One region of the Janthinobacterium algoris genome, then DNA from elsewhere that is predicted to be linked to it. Evidence: predicted binding sites of a transcription regulator. Region 1 holds the regulator's gene; each other region holds the start of a gene.
What was found. Region 1 encodes sigma-54, which starts transcription at its own class of promoters, with help from an activator protein. Its sites were predicted from a motif close to TGGCANGNAANCTGCTTT; they were not measured.
Positions count from the first base shown of each region.

Region 2: the regulator sigma-54 is predicted to act here: its motif matches at 3,759-3,776, upstream of glnA (type I glutamate--ammonia ligase).
Region 3: the regulator sigma-54 is predicted to act here: its motif matches at 1,793-1,810, upstream of pepA (flocculation-associated PEP-CTERM protein PepA).
Region 4: the regulator sigma-54 is predicted to act here: its motif matches at 1,955-1,972, upstream of ACQ4W7_RS14600 (TorF family putative porin).

Region 1 is NZ_JBNYXZ010000010.1:185,798-191,217, forward strand. It holds gene hprK (HPr(Ser) kinase/phosphatase) at 1-388, shown strand, start outside; gene rapZ (RNase adapter RapZ) at 608-1,471, shown strand; gene ACQ4W7_RS16755 (enoyl-CoA hydratase/isomerase family protein) at 1,472-2,557, opposite strand; gene hpf (ribosome hibernation-promoting factor, HPF/YfiA family) at 2,815-3,174, opposite strand; gene ACQ4W7_RS16765 (RNA polymerase factor sigma-54) at 3,244-4,722, opposite strand; gene lptB (LPS export ABC transporter ATP-binding protein) at 4,727-5,420, opposite strand, start outside.
Region 2 is NZ_JBNYXZ010000019.1:15,556-20,975, reverse strand. It holds gene ACQ4W7_RS23450 (transglycosylase domain-containing protein) at 1-765, shown strand, start outside; gene ACQ4W7_RS23445 (glutathione S-transferase family protein) at 848-1,453, opposite strand; gene ACQ4W7_RS23440 (TAXI family TRAP transporter solute-binding subunit) at 1,585-2,937, shown strand; gene ACQ4W7_RS23435 (rhodanese-like domain-containing protein) at 3,028-3,489, opposite strand; gene glnA (type I glutamate--ammonia ligase) at 3,874-5,289, shown strand.
Region 3 is NZ_JBNYXZ010000005.1:182,421-187,840, reverse strand. It holds gene ACQ4W7_RS09580 (nitroreductase family protein) at 1-805, shown strand, start outside; gene pepA (flocculation-associated PEP-CTERM protein PepA) at 884-1,717, opposite strand; gene ACQ4W7_RS09570 (hypothetical protein) at 2,133-2,306, shown strand; gene ACQ4W7_RS09565 (hypothetical protein) at 2,546-2,683, shown strand; gene ACQ4W7_RS09560 (hypothetical protein) at 2,813-3,181, shown strand; gene ACQ4W7_RS09555 (acyl-CoA thioesterase) at 3,257-3,715, shown strand; gene ACQ4W7_RS09550 (DEAD/DEAH box helicase) at 3,800-5,206, opposite strand.
Region 4 is NZ_JBNYXZ010000009.1:436-5,855, reverse strand. It holds gene ACQ4W7_RS14610 (ammonium transporter) at 1-745, opposite strand, end outside; gene ACQ4W7_RS14605 (P-II family nitrogen regulator) at 757-1,095, opposite strand; gene ACQ4W7_RS14600 (TorF family putative porin) at 1,107-1,874, opposite strand; gene ACQ4W7_RS14595 (accessory factor UbiK family protein) at 2,144-2,392, shown strand; gene ACQ4W7_RS14590 (YifB family Mg chelatase-like AAA ATPase) at 2,504-4,024, shown strand; gene ACQ4W7_RS14585 (hypothetical protein) at 4,089-4,634, shown strand; gene ACQ4W7_RS14580 (DUF1840 domain-containing protein) at 4,814-5,158, shown strand; rRNA gene rrf (5S ribosomal RNA) at 5,219-5,331, opposite strand.

The DNA.
Region 1 (5,420 bases):
GGAATTCTCGCGCATCGCGCCGAACATGATCGAAGGCCGCTGCCCGCCCCTGCTGCAAAACCTGCTGGAAGTGCGGGGCCTGGGCTTGCTCGACATCAAGGCCATCTTTGGCGAAACGGCCGTGCGCCGCAAGATGCGCTTGAAACTGATCGTGCATCTGGTGCGCCGCAACGCGCTGGAAGAAGAAGTCGAGCGCCTGCCCTTCCTGTTCCCCACGGAAGACGTGCTCGGCTTGCCCGTGCGCAAGGTTGTCATCCCCGTCGCCGCCGGCCGCAACATCGCCGTGCTGCTGGAAGCGGCCGTGCGCAATACGATTTTGCAACTGCGCGGCATCGATACCTTGCAGGAGTTCATGGAGCGGCAGAGATTAGCTATGAGCGGTGACTAGTCTGCAGTGGAGTTCACCCTTGCAAGGGCGAACCGTTGCGCAGGCGGAGAGCAGCGCTCTCCGAAATCCCTGCGACACCAACGTTTGGCGATGAGTGGGGATTGAGAGCTCGGTAAGACACCAGCATTTGCTTAACCAACACTCCAGTCCAAATTGCAATAATTTGTAAAGATAGTTGCCTCGGGAGCGCAGCGCCGATCTTTATTGTATGATCGGCGTATGCATATCGTCCTTATCACCGGAATATCCGGCTCCGGTAAATCCGTCGCGCTCAATGTGCTGGAAGATACCGGCTATTATTGTGTCGACAATCTGCCACCGGCCTTGCTGCCCAGTTTGGTGCAAACGCTGCTCGACGAAGGGACGCCGCAACTGGCCGTCGCCGTCGATGCGCGCAGCGCCGAGTCGCTGACCAGCCTGCCACACAATGTGGCGCTGCTGCGCGACCAAGGGCACGACGTCAAGGTCATGTTTTTGACGGCGACCACGCATTCCCTGGTGGCGCGTTTCTCCGAAACGCGGCGCAGCCATCCCTTGTCGCACGAATTGCGCCCAAATCAGAATCCGGCCAGCCGCCGCACCCTGATCGAATGCATCTCGGAAGAGCGCGAACGCCTGTCTGCCATTGAACAGCTGGGCCATGTGATCGACACCTCGGAACTGAGCGCCAACAAATTGCGCGCCTGGATCAAGGATATCGTCGCCGCCGAACGCGCCCCGCTGACCCTGTTCTTTGAATCGTTCGCCTTCAAGCTGGGCGTGCCGCTGGACGCCGATTTCGTCTTCGACGTGCGGGCCTTGCCGAATCCCTATTACGACTTGGCGCTGCGCCCGCTCGACGGACGCGACGCGCCCGTGATCGCCTTCCTCGACGCGCAACCGAGCGCGCTGGAACTGCTGGCCGACATCCGCGCCTTCATCGAGAAATGGTTGCCGTCATTCAAGTCCGATAACCGCAGCTACCTGACGGTGGCCCTGGGTTGCACGGGCGGCCAGCACCGCTCCGTGTACATGGCGGAACGGCTGGCGCAATACTTCGGCCCCAACGAGCGCGTGGTTCTGCGCCACCGCGAGCGCTCTTAATTAATTCAGACGGTAAAGCGGATGTGCGGCGGCCGGCCAGACGGGAGCGAAGAAACGCGCCACCATGGCCGCATCGACCTCGTCCAGGCTGGATGGATTCCAGCGGGGCGCATTGTCCTTGTCGACCACCAGCGCGCGCACGCCCTCGATCACTTCGCCATGCTCGAAATTGTGGCGTACCACCGTGCGCTCCATGCGCAGGCAATCGGCCAGACCCAGGTGGGCGCCCCGCTGCAGCAATTCCAGGGTCACCGACATCATCAGCGGCGAACGCAGACGCATGGCCGCCAAGGCCTTGCTGGCGAACACGCTGTCATCCTGCGCCAGCGAAGCCATGATGGCGGCAACAGAAGGGGCGCCGAAATGGCGGTCCAGCGCCGCGCGCGCCGCGGCCAAGACAGAAGCGCCCGCCTCGGCCTGGAACGGTGCCGCCAGCGCCTTGATGGCCACCGGCAAGGCCTCACCCGGCGTCGATTCGAACAGGTCCAACAGCGCCCCCATGTGCGCCTCAGGCAGGTACACATCGGCCAGGCCCGTGTACAGGGCATCGGCCGCGTTGATCGTCAAACCCGTCAAGCCCAGGTACAGGCCCAGCTGGCCCGCCAGGCGGGAAAGAAAATAGCTGCCGCCCACGTCCGGGAACAAGCCAATATTGACTTCCGGCATGGCCATGCGCGTGCGGCCCGTGACGATGCGCAGGCGGTTGCCTGGCCCGGCTTGCGCCACGCCCATGCCGCCGCCCATCACCACGCCATCCAGCACGGCGATATACGGTTTCGGATAGAAATGAATTAAATGATTTAAGGCATATTCTTCCGTAAAGAAATCTTCCAGTTGGGCACTGCCGCCTTGCGGCGTGGCCAGGCCCGCATCGTAAAAGAAACGGATGTCGCCGCCGGCGCACAGGGCTTTTTCACTACTGGAACGGATCACGACGGCGTCCACCTGCGGATCGTAGCGCCAGGCCAGCAAAGCCGCGCTCAGCGCGCGCACCATGTCCAGCGACAAGGAATTCAAGGCTTTCGGGCGGTCGAGCACGATGTGGCCCGTGCGGTTGCGAATGGAGGTCTGGACGAAGTCGCTCATGGCAAAATGAAAAAAAGTGAGAACGGGAACATTCTAGCGCTTGCGAGGGGAATATTGCGTTTGACAGGTCCGGGCGCAAAAAAGGGCGCAATGTGCGCCCTTAGTTGATCACAACCGGTTCAAAGTCGCAGGCCGTAGAACACGTGGGAAAACCGTAGCGAGCGGATGTGAGTTGTGGCTGAGAAGCGGAGCTGTGCATATGCACAGTAAGCATCGGAGGCCGCAAATCGCGACGCGCAGTAGGTTTTTTGGTGTTCTTAGGCGGCGGCGAATTCTTCGTCCGAGTTGTCTGGCAGATGCTTGATCGCCTCTTTACCGTGCCCTTGCACTTTGGTTTTGTACTTCATCACTTGCCTGTCCAACTTGTCGATCAGGGTATCAATCGCGGCATACAGGTCTTGCCCCAGGCTTTCCACGTAGACGGTCTTGCCACTCAGACGCAGGTTGACTTCAGCCTTTTGACGTTTTTCTTTCTCTTTGAGGTTATCCACGGTCAGAATCACGGCAATATCGATGACTTGATCGAAATGACGTTTCACGCGTTCCAGCTTCGTTTGTACGTATTCACGGATGGCTGGTGTGACTTCGAGATGATGTCCGCTGATGGTGAGATTCATACACACTCCTAAAGATGATCGGGTTCGTGCGGTCCATCGACTCCGGCCCGCAGAGGAACCGAAAAAAACTTACAAACACTTACGCAGGCTCACTGGCGGAATTTTCAACGCTTCCCGGTATTTGGCAACAGTACGTCGCGCAATCACCATGCCTTGTTCCCCCAGCATGTCCGCAATCTTACTGTCGGATAAAGGATTTTTAGGGTCTTCTGCTCCTGTCAGTTGCACGATCAATGCCCGTATCGCCGTCGATGACGCTTCGCCCCCCGCTTCGGTGGCGACGTGGCTACCAAAGAAATATTTCAACTCAAACATGCCATGCGGGGTCAGCATGTACTTTTGAGTTGTTACCCGCGAGATAGTACTCTCGTGTAAACCCAGTGTATCAGCTATTTCACGGAGCACAAGGGGGCGCATGGCAACGGCCCCATGCGAGAAAAAGTTCTTTTGTCTTTCTACTATCGCCTGCGCCACGCGCAAGATCGTGTCAAAGCGCTGGCGCATATTCTTGATCAGCCACTTGGCTTCCTGCAACTGTGCGCCCATGGCGCCCTCACCTTTGCCCTGCTTGAGCAAGTTGGCGTACATGGCGTTGACGCGCAGGCGCGGCATGACGTCGTTGTTCAGGGTGACTTGCCAGCCATTGCGCGCGCGCTTGACGACGACGTCGGGCACCACGTAATCGGACACATCTGAGGCGAAGACGGCACCCGGATGCGGATTGCACTGGCGAATCACGGTCTGCGCTTCGCGCAAGTCTTCCTCGTCGCAATCGAGGGCTTTTTTCAGCTTGTTGAAATCGCGCTGGGCAAACCAGGCCAGGTGCTTTTCCACGATGACGAGGGCCATGCGCCGCGTCACCATGGCGATATGCGGCAAACGCTTGATTTGCAAGGCAAGGCATTCGGACGCATTGCGCGCGCCCACGCCGGGCGGATCGAAACTTTGCAGCAGGGACAAGGCCGTGCGCAACTCGTCGGCGTCGATTTCCAGCTCTTGCGGCAGGCGTGCCAGGATGTCGTCGAGCGACTCTTCCAGGTAGCCATTGTCGTCGAGCGCGTCAATGATCAGCTCGACCAGCGCGCGGTCGCGCAATTCGAGCACCGTCACGCGCATCTGCTCCATCAAATGTTCGCGCAGGGTGCAGTGATGGGCTTCAAGTTGCGGGCGCGAATCTTCGTCGTCGGGCGCCTTGCCCCGGCTCGCCTCGCTCCAATCGCTGTCGCCGCCATCCGCTGCGGCCGGGCTGTCGCCAGCCTCGCCATCAAAGGTCTCCGCTTCGGCCGGCGCTGCAGGCGCCTCCTGGCTTGGCGGCTGGGGCGGTGCATCGGCCGGCGCGGCCGTGGAACTCAAGGCGCCATCGGACAGCAGGCGCAGCGAACGGTCGAGCGGATCGTCGAGGCGCTCGAGCAAGGGATTGTCCGTCAGTAATTGCTCTAGTTCCTGGTGCAATTCCAGGGTAGACAATTGCAACAGGCGTATCGATTGCTGCAACTGCGGCGTCAGTGCCAGGTGCTGCGAAGTGCGCAGCTGCAATGATTGTTTCATTGGCTCACATGCGGAAGTGTTCGCCCAGATAGACCCGGCGTACCGACTCGTTCGCGATGATGTCGTCGGGGCGTCCTGACGCCAGCACCGAGCCCTGGTTAATAATGTAGGCACGGTCGCAGATACCCAGCGTCTCGCGCACATTATGATCGGTGATGAGGACGCCGATATTGCGCTCCTTCAAGAAGCGCACGATACGCTGGATCTCGATCACGGCGATGGGGTCGACACCGGCGAACGGCTCGTCGAGCAGCACGAAACGCGGGTCGGTGGCCAGCGCGCGGGCGATTTCCACGCGGCGCCGCTCGCCGCCCGACAGGGACAGCGCCTGGTTCTCGCGCAACTTTTCAATCTGCAAGTCGGCCAGCAATTTATCCAGGCGCTCCTCGATCTCGGCCTTCTTCAGGGGACGGCCTTCGACGGTCTGGATTTCCAGCACGGCGCGGATATTGTCTTCCACCGTCAGCTTGCGAAACACGGATGCTTCCTGCGGCAGATACGACAGGCCCATCTGCGCGCGGCGGTGGATCGGCAGGCGGGAAATGTCCACGCCGCTGATATCGATGCTGCCGCCGTCCGACGGCACCAGGCCGACGATCATGTAGAACGAGGTGGTCTTGCCGGCGCCGTTCGGACCCAATAGCCCGACCACTTCGCCGCATTCGACTTGCAGCGAAACATCATGTACGACTTGCCGC
Region 2 (5,420 bases), on a different contig from region 1:
ACTCTGTCGCAGATGGTGGCGGCCAGCGAAAAGGAACGCCAGGAAGTGTACAAATGGCTGTTCAATACGCATCGCAAGCATGCGCAGGACCGCCGCATCGCCAACTTGCTGGAAGTGGAGGGCTTTCTGGAAATCCACCGCCAGTGGAAGAAGATGGGCTATCCGTTCGACTCGCTGGTGCCGTCGTATGCGACGACTCTGGGCGCTTCGGCCGACCGTCCCGCCGCGCTGGCCGAGTTGATGGGCATCATCGTCAACGATGGCGTGCGCAAGCCGAGCGTGCGCATTGATTCCATGCATTTCGCCGCCAATACGCCGTATGACACCATGGTCAAGCGGGGCAGCAAGGTGGAGGCGGAACAAGTGCTGTCGCCGGACGTGGCCAAGGCTGTCGCCAAGGCCATCCGCGAAGTGGTGTCGGACGGTACGGCGAAACGGGCGAAGACGGCGTTTGTCGGCGCCGACGGCGTGCCGATTCCCATGGGCGGCAAGACGGGCACGGGCGACCAGCGCTTCGACGTGTATGGCGCCGGCGGCCGCCTGATCGAGTCGCGTTATGTGAACCGTTCGGCCACGTTTGTGTTCAATATCGGCGAACGCTTCTATGGCAGCATGACGGCGTATGTGCGGGGACCGGAATCGAAGAACTACGATTTCACCAGCGCCTTGCCTGTGCAATTGCTGGTGTCCCTGGCGCCGAGTCTGATGCCGCTGATCGAGCCGCCTGCGCCGGCCGAAGGCGTGGCCAGACAGTGCACGAATTAAGGCGCCGTGACAGCTGAAAACCGGCCTTTACGGCCGGTTTTTTTTGAGGAAGAGAAGGATGCATGGACAGCATGCAGCAGATCTAGCCAGCAAATACGGCGGTTTTACCTTCCAGGCGCGCATGGTAGGCGGCAATGGCGGGAGTGTCGGGACGTTGCATCGGCGCCGTCAGCCAGCGCTTGACGGACAGGCCCAGCACGATATCGGCCAGGGTGAACTGTTCACCGCACACATACGCGCCCGTGCGCTGCAATTGCTGCTCGAGGACACCCATCATCTTGTTCCATCCGGCAATACCGGCCGCCAGCTGCGCCGCATCCTGGTGCACCGGGCTGTGGCGCACCAGCGACATGAAGGCGTAGCGCCAGCTATTGTTGAGGTCACCCATTTGCCAGTCCATCCATTTTTCCACTTCCGCGCGGGCGCGGGGATGACTCGGCAGCAAGTCATCGCGGCCCGCCTGGGCGCACAGGTAACGGCAAATCGTGTTCGATTCCCACAGCACCAGGTCGCCATCGAGCAGCACGGGCACCATGGCGTTCGGGTTCAAGACCAGGAAGGCGGGGTCGTCGGTAGCACGAAAACCGCTGCCCCAGTCTTCGCGTTCGTACGGCAGGTCGAGTTCTTCGCACGTCCACAAGACTTTGCGGACATTGATCGAGGCGGCTTTTCCAAGAATTTTCAACATGCGGGGCTCCAGGGGGCAGGTGATCGATCTGCCACTGTAGCCGAAATGGCCACGCCGCGCATGTGAAAGTGTCTTGCATAGTTGGGCTTTTCTTGGCATCGTAGCCACCCATGAAACCTATGCGCCACCACATGTCCAAAATCCTCGCGTTCAGCCGTTTTTCCGTGCGCGATTTCCTCGCCACCGCCGGTCCCACCCTGCTGCTGGTCGGCGCTTTTTGTGCGCTCGCTTACTGGCTGGTCGACCCTGCGCCGCCGCGCCAGGTGAGCCTGTCGACGGGGCAGGACAATAGCGCGTATGAAGAATTCGGCAAGAAATACGCGGCCACCCTGGCCAAGCACGGCATCAAGGTGAGCTTGCAGCCGTCGCTGGGCTCGCAGGAAAACCTGCAGCGCTTAAATAGCGGCAAGACCGATATCGCCTTCGTGCAAAGCGGCTCAACGGAACACGCGGATGCCGAGCGGCATGGTCTCATTTCCCTGGGCAGCCTGTTTACGGAACCCGTCTGGCTGTTCTTGCGCGAAGACAAGGCGGTGACCGAACTGACGCAATTGAAGGGCATGAAGATCAACCTGGGACCGGAAGGCACGGGCGTGCCCAGCCTGTTCCGTCAGTTGCTGTCCGTGAATGGTGTGGAAGCGAACGAGTTGACCGTGAGCGATTTGCAAAACACGCCTGCCACGGTCGAGTTGCTGGAAGGGCGCATCGACGGCCTCGTGTTCAGTTCGGCGCCGGAAGCGCCGCTGATCCAGATGCTGCTGCAAACGCCCGGCATCAAGCTGTTTGATTTTTCCCAGGCGGAAGCTTATACGCGGCGCCTGCCTTTCCTCACGCATGTCGTCTTACCGCGTGGCATCGTTGACCTGGGGCGCAACATTCCCGCGCAGGATTATCACCTGATCGCGCCGACCGCCACTTTAGTCGCGCGCGAAGACTTGCATCCTGCCTTGATCGACCTGTTCGTGCAGGCGGCGGCCGGCATTCATGGCGGTACGGGCTGGTTCCAGCAACAGGGGCAGTTCCCGTCCGCGCGCTATACGGAAATTCCCGTGGCGCCTGAAGCACTGAAGTTCTACAAGGATGGCGCGCCCGTGCTGCAGCGCTATATGAGTTTCTGGCTAGCCAATTTCTTTGACCGCATGTGGGTGCTGGTGGTGGCGCTGGGTGCCTTGATCCTGCCCCTGTCGCGCGTGGTGCCGCCGCTGTACGTGTGGCGCATCCGCTCGCGCGTGTACCGCTGGTATGGCCAGTTGCGCACGGTCGAGCAGGCGCTGGAAGACGTACCGCAAGAGCAGCGTGCGCAAGTGTATGCGGCGCAGTTGAATAGGCTGGACCAGATCGAGGAAATGGTCAACCAGATCTCGATTCCCCTCTCGTTTGCCGATGGTCTGTATGGCTTGCGCAGCCACATCAATTTCGTGCGCAAGCGCATCTTGACCTTGATGGGTGAGCATCCTGCGCTTGAAGCGGGCGAGCCGGCCTGAGCACTTAAACGAGGGTGGTCGACAGCTTGCGCCCGAGCAGCGCGGCGGCCCGCCGGATCAATCCCTGTTCAGTTAATCAGGCGGCCAGCGTCAGGCGCCCAGCCAAGGTAATCCCGCCTTGCACCAGCCGCCGATCTGCTTGCGGTGGCCGTCCGCATCCTTGTCGCCTTCGAAGCCTTCGAGGATGTCGAAGCAGTTGATATAGCCGTGCTCTGTCGCCAGCTTGGCGGCATGGCGCGAACGCACGCCGGAGCGGCACAGGAATAGCAGCACCTCGTCCTTGTCGGCCTGGGCAGCCAATTGCGCGAGGAAGTCGGGATTCGGCACGCCGCCCGGATACGTGGCCCACTGTACCGCGCCATGCTGGGTATCGGCGATGTCGACCCGGCCAACCCAGTCGCGCTCGGCATTCGTGCGCACATCGATGAGTTTGACGGCAGCATCGTGCTGCAGCAGCGCATGCGCTTCCTGCGGCGTGACGGCGCCGGCATATGGCGTACCTTCATTGGCCCGGCTGCGGGCGGTGGTCAGGATGTCGGCGGCGGTAGTCATGGCGTCCTCGATGAAAGTGGATAGGTGTGAACGATTATAGTGCGCCGTCCGCGTCCCGCAAACGGGAAGTCAAGGTGCACGGCGCGCGCACCACAACAAGGCATTTTTCAGAAAGCCGCGAAAAATGCCCGATAATAGTGCGTTATTTGTTTTTTGCACTTGCATAGTGCATTCTTGATGTGGCGCAAACGCGCGTGAAAATCGCGGGCAGGAAAACTTTCACTGGGATGGCAGTAATTTTGTTGCTGGAGCCAGGGTGCTCCTGGAGCTGGCATGGAATCTGCTATGATCCTTATGAGTTTTGGTGGCACGCAATGTTTGCTTCGCTTCATCAGCCCAGACGCATTAAGGTCGGCTCACCCCACATTCATTTAGGAGATACGCATGGCAATGACAGCCGCAGAAGTCTTGAAGATGGTAGAAGAAAACGAAGTCAAATTCGTTGATTTCCGCTTTGCCGATACCCGTGGTAAAGAGCAGCACGTGACGGTTCCCGTGTCGCACTTCGACATGGATAAATTCGAGTCGGGCCACGCCTTTGACGGTTCTTCGATCGCTGGCTGGAAAGGCATTGAAGCATCCGACATGATCTTGCTGCCGGATCCAAACACGGCCAATATCGACCCGTTCATGGAAGAAACCACGCTGTTCATGCAGTGCGACGTGATCGAACCGTCGGACGGCAAGGGCTACGACCGTGACCCGCGCTCGATCGCGAAACGCGCCGAAGCCTACCTGAAATCGTCGGGCATGGGTGACACCGCCTACTTCGGCCCTGAGCCGGAATTCTTCATCTTCGACAGCGTGCGCTGGAAGATCGACATGTCGGGCTGCTTCGTCAAGATTGGTTCGGACGAAGGTTCATGGTCGACCGGCAAGGACATTGAAGGCGGCAACAGCGGCCACCGTCCTACCGTCAAGGGCGGCTACTTCCCGGTGCCACCCGTGGACAGCTTCCAGGACATGCGTTCGGAAATGTGTCTGATTCTGGAATCGCTGGGTATCCCGGTTGAGGTACATCATCACGAAGTCGCTGGCGCAGGCCAGAATGAAATCGGCACCCGCTTCTCGACCCTGGTCGAGCGCGCCGACTGGACGCAAAACCTGAAATACGTGGTGTGGAACGTGGCGCACAGCTATGGCAAGACCGCCACCTTCATGCCGAAACCTATCGTTGGCGACAACGGTTCGGGCATGCACGTGCATCAATCCGTATGGAAAGATGGCAAAAACCTGTTCGCCGGCGACGGCTATGCCGGCCTGTCCGATTTCGCCTTGTACTACATCGGCGGCATCATCAAGCATGCCAAGGCACTGAACGCGATCACCAACCCGGGCACCAACTCGTACAAGCGTCTGGTACCAGGCTACGAAGCCCCAGTGAAATTGGCGTACTCGGCGAAAAACCGTTCCGCCTCGATCCGTATCCCGCACGTGGCCAATCCAAAAGGCCGCCGCGTGGAAGCGCGCTTCCCGGATCCACTGGCGAACCCGTACCTGTGCTTCGCCGCACTGCTGATGGCTGGCCTGGACGGCGTTGCCAACAAGATCCATCCGGGCGAAGCTGCCTCGAAAGATCTGTACCATCTGCCGCCAGAAGAAGACGCACTGATCCCTACCGTGTGCGCTTCGCTGGAAGAAGCACTCGATGCGCTGGACAAGGACCGCGAGTTCCTGACCCGTGGCGGCGTGTTCAGCGATTCCATGATCGACGCGTACCTGGAACTGAAAATGCAGGACGTGCAGCGCATGCGCATGACCACGCATCCTGCCGAGTTCGACATGTACTACTCGCTGTAATGGCGCCATGCCGGCAACTTGCCGGTAGTGAATAAAAAACGCGGGTGAGGCGATGGTCTTGCCCGCGTTTTTTTATGCAGTACGCCAAGGCGGTGAGAGTGCGGTGTTGTATAGTCGGCCCAGGAACGATA
Region 3 (5,420 bases), on a different contig from region 1:
TGATAATTCCGGCATGCTACCCGACCCGCTGGCGGCATTCTTGCCGCAGCGCAGCGTGCAGCGGCGACGGCTCAGCACGCGCCATCTGCGCGCCAGTGAAAAGGCGGCGCTGGCGGCCAGCCTGCCGCCTGGCTACGCTGTGCAATGGTTCGAAGGCTGGCGCGCGCGCCTGGCCTGCGCGCGCCTGATGTTCGACAATGCGAAGCTGCGCCTGACCATGCCCGAAGCGCACAAGGTGCATCGTGACGTGATCGAATGGGGTGCGCGCTTCAGTAGCGACCGCATCCCGGAGCAGGCGCTAGGCGTCGACCCGATGACGGCGCGGCTGATGCGCTGGGTCATGCACAGCTGGCGCCGCGTGGACTTTTTCAATACCTGGCTGGCGGGCACCATTGCCCCGCGCCTGCAGATGGACTTGCTGCCAGGCCTGTATTGCGCCGCGCATTTCGTGTTGCTGGCCGATGCGCCGCCGCGCCATATCGACGATTACGTGGCGGCGGGCCGCGCCATGCAACGCTTCTGGCTGACGGCCACGCAGCTGGGCCTGCAGTTGCAGCCGGAACTGACGCCGTTGATCTTTGCCCGTTATGTGCGCGAACGGCGGGCCTTTTCGCGCACCGACGGCATGCTGGAGCTGGCGCAGGAACTGGCGGTGCAATGCCAGGCTGTGCTGGGTGCCGTGGTGGTCGAGCGGGCCGTGTTCCTTGGCCGCATCGGCGCCGGCCCGGCGGCCCAGGCGCGCTCCTTGCGCCGGCCGCTGCAAGACTTGCTGGTGGCGCCGGTCGACGCGAGGACGCATGCGTGAACGGCATGCGTTTGCTGGCTGCCGCAGCGAAAAAAGCCGCTGAGGACATCAGCGGCGCTTAAACTGGATGATCGCATGTCAAGCCTGGCGCTGCTTGTTTTGCTGGCGGCGCGCAGTCATGCCCAGGCCAAACAGGCCGATACCGAGCAGTGCGATGGTGCCTGGTTCAGGTACAGCTGCTTGAAATAATTCCAGACCGCCGCCGTCGGCCATCGCGATGAAACTGTTGGTCAAGCTGCCACCGATGAAGCTGTTCGTATTCCCGCTGAGGGACTCCAACGGAAAAAACGGGTTGGGGTTGACGAAAAACAACTGTCCTTGCGGCGTCAGCGTGGCATTAAGCAAGGCCTTGAAGTCGCCTTGGGCCAGGCCGGCGAAAATGTGTGCTTCGCCCAGGTCGAGCGTGTAAGTCACGATCGCATAGTCGTCCCCGGCGATACCACCGACATTCACCGGCGAGCCTGCTACGTTACTGACCGATAGTGACGTGTCCTGGTTGGGGTCGATGTACAGCGTCATGGTCAGGCTTTGAAAGGTAGCGTGGATCCCGCCAGCCAGAGTGTTCGACTGCCCGGTGATGGTAAACAGGCCATATATGCCATAGCCATTGAGGGCGTTCAGTTGCGATGGTATGCTGCCGCCAGTGGGACTGCCGAAAGCGGCCTTGCTCAAAAAGCCTGTTTGAGTGAAGGGATCGTTGCCACCACCCAAACCGCCAACGATGGTTTGTTCGACGCGTGCGTGATATTCAAAGCTGATGCGGTCGGCCACAACCAGATTGGCTGCGGTACCGGGGACGGAGCCTTCATTGACGGTAAACAAAGGACCAGCGAGTGCGGGAGCACTGATCAGCGCGGCGCCGATGGCGGCCGCGGACAGAGCGAAACGCAGGAATGAGGACAGCGGTTTCATAACATTTCCTTCAGCGTGAGGGTTGATCGGACCAGGTCACTGTGGCGGCTGCCTCAGATAACCTCATACGCCCTTGAAGCAGAATTTGTACCATGTAATATTTGTATTTAAATTCAACAGCTTATAAAAACAGGTATGCCGTTTTTTGCGTTTGTGTAAAAAAAATCGACGTTTGAAGCCACCTACACAGGCGCAGGCGTATTACAGCCGAGCTGGCCAGCCCAGGCTCTGGGGCGGCAGCATGGAAGACTCCTGTTTGTCTGATCTATAAAATATAAAAGACAGCAGGAGGCCAGGAAGATTTCTGGATTTCCCCTACCTAAGGTGGATAGAGCCTTTTTCCTGCGTGAATAGTGCTGCTCGCGGGCGCCAGTCTTTCCCGTCATCGGCTACAGTGGGGTAAAAGGAGGTCACCATGCAGCCACGATTCCGTCATGCCCCGCTGCGTGCGCACAGCACGCCTGAACCAGATATTCCGCCGCCGCCCGAAGGCGATCCGCTGACGCCGCCGCCTGAAAAGCCGCCGCACACGGATCCCGTGCCCGTCGAGGAACCGACGCCACCACCGCCGCCCGTCAAGATGGTCTGAGAGCAAGTCGTCGCGGATCTGAGCGAACCTGAGCGGCCACGCGCTGCCATGCGCTGTTTATTTCTAGTTGGAAATGGATTGCGCGGGCGGCGGGATCGCCACGCCATTTAAACAACAAATATGCCAATAAACGTTGCCTAGTGGATACAAATCAAGCGCTAACTGCTGTGTGTCATGCGGTCGTCACGATTCTGTTCTTATAATGAGACATCATAAAAATTCTTGTACAGGAGACCATCATGGGCAATTCCTTGCATAACAAAATCTACCTGGGCCGGCGCCCTGTGATCACCAGTAAAAACCTCGCAGCGCTGGCCCTGGCGGGCGCCGTGGCCGGTTGCGGTCTGGCGTGGCTATTGCTGCGCACCTACAAATAAGCGCGCTCCACGCGCATTTTCAGCACGCCGTCCGTGGGGCTGACGGCGACTGAATCACGTTGCCTGTTGCCGATGCGCAGCGGGGCGCGTACCATGGGGGCCGAACACCTGGCCTCTTATGGAAAAGTAATGAAGAACGAGAAATTAACAACCGATGAATATGACGCGCTGGAGCAAGTTGCACGCGGTATCAAGACCGAGCGCCCCAGTGCTTGCGTTGCCCGCAATGCCAAGCGCCTGTCCGGCCTGAAGCTGCTCAGCTACGCCCGCGACGGCCGCCTGTCCATCACCGAGAAAGCACAACAACTGCTGTTCCTGCGCCGCTGCATCATGGGTTTGCGCGCCGTCGCCGCCGATCCGCTGACCAAGCTGGACACGGAGGTGGCCTATTTCCTGGGCAAGAAAGCCCACATCGTGGCGCGCGCCGAAGGCGAGGGGCACGACATTTCAGACAAGGGCCGCGACTCGCTGGCCGATATCGATACCCTGGGCCTGTAAGGTCTACACCGGCCCCTGGGGCCGGTTTTCACATCCCCCTCACATCCCCCTTTGGAGAATACTTTGGACAGCGCGATGAACTGGTCGGCCCACGAACTGACGATGACGGTCTTGATGACGCCCGATATGGCCAACTTTTCCGGCAACGTGCACGGTGGTACCATCCTGAAATATCTCGATAGCGTCGCCTACGCCTGCGCCAGTCGCTACTCGGGCAGCTATGTCGTGACCCTGTCCGTGGACCAGGTGATGTTCTTGCAGCCTATTCACGTGGGTGAGCTGGTGACGTTCCTCGCCTCGATCAATTACACGGGCACGACCTCGATGGAAGTGGGCATTCGCGTGGTGACGGAAAACATTCAGCAGCGCCTGGTGCGCCATGCCAATAGCTGCTATTTCACGATGGTGGCCGTGGATGCCAACCGCAAGCCGGTGGCCGTGCCGCCGCTGGTGCTGGAGACGCCGGAGCAGCATGCGCGCTTCGAGCAAGCCAAGCTGCGCAAGCTGTCGCGCCAGAAGGTGTCGAAGAAGTAAATGCGCCGGGCATAAAAAAACGGCCACCAGAGTGATCTGGTGGCCGTTTTTATTGCCTGCCGCCTCGACGGCGGTGCGCCGTGATTAACGGTCGCCGTAGCTGCGGCGTGCGCCGTCGGTGCTGCGCGGGTTGGAACCCTTGTAGCCGCCGCCGGTGCTAGGCGCGCCATCTTTGCGTGGTGCGCCCGGCTTGCTGAACGTGCGTTGCGCTGGCTTCGCGCCGCCACGGTTGTCGCCTGGTTTCCAGCCGCCTGGACGGGCGCTCGAACGCGGTGCCGACGCCGTTTTCTTAGGTTCGAAACCTTCGATGACATTGACCGGGATCAATTGCTTGGTGAAGCGTTCGATGCGCTTGACGTTCATGCCTTCAGCGTGGTTCACCAGCGAGATGGCCAGGCCATTGCGGCCAGCGCGGCCGGTACGGCCGATACGGTGGACGTAGTCTTCCGGGAACTTCGGCAGATCGTAGTTGAACACGTGGGTGATGGTTGGCACGTCGATACCGCGGGCGGCAACGTCGGTGGCGACCAGCACTTTGACCTGGCCGCGACGCATGCCGTCCAGGGTGCGGTTACGCGCGCCCTGATGCATGTCGCCGTGCAAGGCGGCAGCCGAGAAGCCGGCGATGTTCAGGCGGTCGGCAATGGTGTCGGCGTCACGCTTGGTGGCGGTGAATACAACAGCCTGGTCCAGGGTTTCGTCGCGCAGCAGGTGGTCCAGCAGGCGATTCTTGTGCGACAGATCGTCGACGAAGTGGACGCGCTGGGTGATGTTTTCATGCTTGTTCGACGAACCGGCGATCTGGATGACCAGCGGGTTTTTCGTGATGCGGCGGGCCATGTTGCCGACGACGCCGTCCAGGGTTGCCGAGAACAGCATGGTTTGACGGCCTTCTGGCGTCGCGTCCACGATTTTTTCAATGTCGTCGATGAAACCCATGTCCAGCATGCGGTCGGCTTCGTCCAGCACCAGGATTTCCAGTTGCGAGAAGTCGATCTTGCCCGAGTCCATGTGGTCGATCAGGCGGCCAGGGGTGGCGACCAGAATTTCAGGATTCTTGGCCAGCAATTGCATCTGTTTAGGGTAAGGCATGCCACCCAGAATCGACACAGCCTTGATGCGGCGGATGCCGGTGCTGTACTTGTCGGTGTTGGTGGTCACTTGCAGTGCCAGTTCGCGCGTTGGCGTCAGCACCAGCATTTTTGGCTGGGCAGCCTTGAAACGTGGACGCTCGCCGCGGGCGCGCGATGCTTGCATTTCCTGGTTTGGTGTCTTGCCGGCGGCGCTTTGTTCGGCGATGGCCAGTTTGTGCAGCGACGGCAGCATGAAAGCTGCGGTCTTGCCCGAACCGGTCTGCGACGAGACCAGCAGGTCACGGCCTTCGATCGCGGCTGGAATCGCTTGCGACTGTACCGCGGTTGGCGCGGTGTAGCCCGATTCGGTCAGAGCGGCGATGATGGACGGATGCAGGCCTAAGGATTCAAATGTCATTCTTTTCTTTCGTAAAAATCAGCGTTCTTGCAAAAAGCAGAACGCAAAATAGCAACGCCAACCAAAACGAAATGACTCAACTAGAAAGAAATTTCGGCACAAAAGCTTTGCGCCGGGACGGTGTCAGGTGCGACACACAAGGCGGGAGGGCTTTATAAGCGGCATCCTGTGGATGCGCTAAGGCTTGCGAAGCTGCTAAGTTTGTAATTGCATG
Region 4 (5,420 bases), on a different contig from region 1:
AGCCCGCTTTAAGCGCTTCGCTGGCCGAGGTGGTGGCATTGGTGATCAGGTCAGGGCCGGTCCAGAACCAGACCATGTGGGCCGCTGGCAGGTAGGCGAAGGTGAACCACAGCACGACGAAGGCCAGCACGGCGGCAAACTTGGCGCGCTCGGCAAAGGCGCCGACAATCAGTGCGCAGGTGATGGCGGCAAAGGTGCCCTGGAAAGCGACAAACACGAACTCGGGAATGACGACGCCCTTGCTGAAGGTGGCGGCGGCGGCAAACGTACCCTTGGCCGGATCCCAGATGCCGTTCAGGAACAGGCGGTCGAAGCCACCGAAGAAGGCGGTTTTTTCCGTGAAAGCGATCGAGTAGCCGTAGATGCACCACAGAACGATAACCAGCGCGAACACCATGAACACTTGCATCAGCACCGACAGCATATTCTTCGAGCGCACCAGGCCGCCGTAGAACAGGGCCAGGCCGGGGATGGTCATCAAGATCACCAGCAAGGTGCTGATCATCATGAAACTGGTGTCGCCCTTGTTGGCGACGGGCGCGGCGGCTGGCACGGCAGCGGCCGGGGCCGGAGCGGCAGCAGCCGGTGCTGCGGCGTCAGGAACAGGCGTCACGGCGGGAACGGCGACGGCAGTGGTCGTAGCCGCTTCCGTCTTGGCGGGCGCATCGGCAAAGCTCGGCGTGGCAACGCCAAACGCACACAGGCAGGCTATCCCGGCGAGCAATTTTGTTATATTTTTATGCATCAATATTCCCCTTAGAGCGCTTCGTTGCCGGTTTCACCGGTACGGATGCGGATAACCTGTTCCAGGTTGTACACGAAAATCTTGCCATCGCCGATTTTACCGGTACGCGCGGCACCTTCGATCGCTTCGATGGCCTGGTCGACAATGGCGTCATCGACGGCCGCTTCAATCTTGGTCTTTGGCAAGAAATCGACGACATACTCAGCGCCACGGTACAGTTCCGTGTGACCTTTCTGGCGGCCGAAACCTTTCACTTCGGTGACGGTAATGCCTTGCACATTGATAGCCGACAAAGCTTCGCGTACTTCGTCCAGTTTGAACGGTTTAATGATTGCAGTAATCATTTTCATGGCAGTCTCGCTTAAAAGGTTTTGGACACGGTCAGCACGAGACCGGATTTCGCCAGATTCTTGCCATTCGGTGCCAGTGATACGATATTGGCCTTGACGGCAGCCAGGGAAACGGTCGCCACGCCAAAGTCCTTGGTCACGCCGATCTTGACATCGTTATAGCTGAGGGAATCGTTGTGCTCGACTTTCTGGCGGCCCACGTGCACGTTCATGATATAGCCGTCAATCAGGTCGAAGTTGCCGCCCACGTCAAGATAGCCGCTATTCTTGCTGTCGGCGACGCCGAACAGATTGGTGGTCGAATGCGAGTACTTGATATACAACGGGCCGTAGCCGAGCTGGCCGTACAGCTCGAAAGTGTTGGCATTGGTGCTCAGTCCATTCGAAGGATAGAAATAGTACAGACCGCCCACGTCATAGGTAAAATCCTTGCTGATCTCGCCACGCTTGCCGCCGTAGATATCCCATTCCAGATTGGTATCGCCGCCGCCGTCCTTGATCCATTTGATGCTCGACAGCCAGGTGCCCACATACAGGCCCGTTGGGTTATGGGTATAGTCGGCACCACCGCTGATGGCCGGTTTCAAGCGGCTTTGCGAGATGCCGCGGTAACGGTAGTCGCTGGTCAGCGCCACGTTGTAGCTCACCACGTTATCAGGTACGGCTTCGGCTGCAGCAGGCACCGCCAATGCATCCTGGGCCATGACGCTACCGCACAAGGCGGTCATGGCCAGCGTCAACGCAGCTACTAAAGTCATGTTCTTGGACAGATTCTTCATGGCGATTCCCTTTTATTGAACTTTTAAAGCGGTTGAGGTTTAAAATCTTGGCTGGAGATCACAAAGCGTTCATCATTTCTTTAGCAGAATACGTGCCAGCTCGCTTGCCACCTTGACAGGTGCATTTCCGTCCACACATACCCTGCACACCGCCAGGAATGCGGATACGGACTGCTGAAGCACAATGAACCGCCCAGTTTCGCACCAGATTAACGCCGCTGTGCACCGCAATGGTGCGATGCACAGGCCGCACCATAAAAGGACTGACCATGGACATGAATACATTCTTTAACGACTTGCAAGGCAAGATCCATCAAGCCATCGAAAACTCGCCGGCCAAGGATATCGAGAAAAATGTGAAATCGATGATGACCCAGGGCTTCGCCCGCCTCGATCTCGTCACGCGCGAGGAATTCGATATCCAGGCGCAAGTGCTGGCCAAGACCCGCGCCAAACTGGACGCACTGGAATTACGCCTGATCGAACTGGAAACGCGCCTGAACGAGTCCAAGGCGTAAGGTGCGGCCGGCAAGGCCCCGTTATTGACGGCCTTGCTGGCATACATCAAGCCTGATGGCGTTGCAAGCGCTAGACTGATCTTGCCCGCGCCCGCGCCACAGGGGAGTCTGATGAGTCTGGCCGTCCTGAAAAGCCGCGCCCTGGCCGGCATGGAGGCGCCCGAGGTAAGTGTCGAAGTTCACCTTGCCAATGGCTTGCCGTCCTTTACCATTGTCGGCCTGCCGGATACGGAAGTGAAGGAATCGCGCGACCGCGTTCGGGCCGCGTTGCAAAACTGCGGCTTTGACATGCCGGCGCGGCGCATCACGGCCAATCTGGCGCCGGCAGACTTGCCCAAGGAATCAGGCCGCTTCGACTTGCCGATTGCGCTGGGCATCCTGGCCGCCTCCGGCCAGTTGCCGGGCGACCAACTGCAGCACTACGAATTTGCAGGCGAACTGTCGCTTTCGGGCCAGTTGCGCCCCATCCGCGGCGCCCTGGCCATGACCTTTGCCATGCAGCGCAGTCAATCGGGCGCGCCACGCGCCTTCATCCTGCCGCAAGCGAACGCGGACGAAGCGGCGCTGGTCAGCGATGCCTGCATCTATCCCGCCCACAGCCTGCTTGAAGTTTGCGCGCATTTTGCCGCGCCCGCCAGCCAGAACGCGCTGCAGCGCCATCACCCCCTACTGGCAGCGCACGCTTTTGCGTATCCCGACTTTGCCGATGTGCAGGGGCAGTTGCAAGCGCGACGCGCACTGGAAGTGGCGGCCGCGGGCGGCCATAACATCTTGATGGTGGGACCGCCGGGCGCGGGCAAGACCATGTTGGCCAGCCGCTTCCCCGGCGTGCTGCCCCCCATGAGCGATGAAGAGGCACTGGAATCGGCCGCAGTTCATTCGCTGGGCGGCCACTTCAAGGTGGAACACTGGAAACGTCGTCCCTATCGTGCCCCGCACCAGACGGCGTCCGGCGTGGCCCTGGTGGGCGGCGGCAACCTGCCGCGCCCGGGAGAAATCTCACTGGCCCACTGCGGCGTGCTGTTTCTCGATGAAATCGCCGAATTCCAGCGCCGGGTGCTCGATGTGCTGCGCCAACCCATGGAATCGGGCGTCATCAGCATTTCGCGCGCGGCCCGCCAGGCCGAATTTCCTGCCCGCTTTCAATTGATCGCCGCCATGAATCCCTGCCCGTGCGGCTATCTGGGCCACGCTTCTGGCCGTTGCCGCTGCACGCCCGACGCCGTGCTGCGCTATCACAGTCGCCTGTCCGGCCCGCTGCTCGACCGTATCGACCTGCAAATTGAAGTTGCCGCCATGCCGCCGGCGGCGCTGGGGCGACATGCAGGCGCCGGCGAAAGTACGCAAGCCATCGCCTCCCGGGTCGCCGCAGCCTTTGCCTTGCAACTGGCACGCCAGGGAAAATCAAACCAGCGCCTGAGCAACATGGAAATTGAACAGCATTGTCGCCTGGAGCCACATGGCGAACTGTTGTTGCATGGCGCCATGACGCGCCTGCACTGGTCGGCCCGCACCTACCACCGGGTTCTGCGCGTGGCGCGCAGCATCGCGGATCTGGCGGACAGCTCCGCCATCACGCCGCCGCATGTCGCCGAAGCGATCCAGTACCGGCGCGTACTGCGCGAGATATAAGGCGGCCAGTGACCGCCACACGTGCGCGATTGCGCGTGACTGGCGGCGCTGCTACCATCTGCTGATGAAAAAAACATCACTCTCCCTCTTCCTGGCCGCGCTCGCAACAGCTTGCACGCTCTCCGCCTGCAGTCCAAAATTCGACTGGCGCGACTATCGCAGCCCCGACGCCCAGTTCACGGCCCTGTTTCCAGGCAAGCCGGCCGTGCTGACACGCGAAATCGATCTGGATGGCAAGAAAGTCAGCCTGACCATGACAGCCAGCGAGGTTGATGGCAATACCTTCGCCATCGGCAGCGCCGTACTCGACAGCCCAGAACAGGCGCAAGCGGCCCTGCCCGCCATGCAGACTGCCCTGTTGAAAAATATCAATGGCGTCGTGCGCAGCGAAAAACTGGCCTCGGCTGCCAGCAGCACAGCGGCCGGCAGCCATCAACGCAGTTCGCTGAGCGTCGAAGCGACTGGCACACAGCAAGGCAAACCCGTCTTGCTGGTCGGGCGTTTTGTGGCGCAGGACAAACGCATCTTCCAGGTCATCATTCTCGGTGAAGAAAGCAAGCTGTCACGTGACACCATCGATACTTTCATGGATTCAGTCAAACTGGATTAAAACTTAATGATCGCTTAAACGGGTGTTTTCACGGTCAGCATGCCCTTGTAAATACGTGTGTTGTCCAACAATTGACAGTATCCAGCTTGCAAATATGCAATCCGGGTAATCGGACGGCCTGTGCGACACCCAAGTCGTGATATTGTTTCGACACTAATGACAAGTTTCAGAAAGCGCCTATGTTGATCTCATTCAAATCCAAATCTTCCCCTGAAGTGCTGATGTACCAGGAACATGCCCAGCGTATCCTCGACATCCTGCACAAGAACCCCACGCGCGGCGTCATCACGCCAGCGGAAGCAGGCGATGCCCTGGCCTTGCTGGAAAAAGAAGTCACGGAAAGTAAATTACATCCGGAAAATGACATCGAACACGATGCGCATACGCCGGAAACTCTGGAAGATGGCGAAACAGGCACCCATGCGCGCGCGCAGAAAGTGCATTTTTCGCAGCGCGCCTACCCACTGATGGAAATGCTGCGCGCGGCCAAGGCGGAAGGTGAAAGCATCACCTGGGGAATCTAGTCCGATGAATGCTGCAGACGAAAAAAAACCCCGCACACGCGGGGTTTTTTTATATAACAAGCCTGACGATAACCTACTTTCACACTGGTTGCAGCACTATCATCGGCGCAGAGTTGTTTCACGGTCCTGTTCGGGATGGGAAGGTGTGGGACCAACTTGCTATGGTCATCAGGCATAACTTTTTCAACAGCCTGCTCCCAACGGGGCAGCAAACCATCTGATCTGAGGAGGCGAATTATATAGGAATTTGCCTGAAGATGGG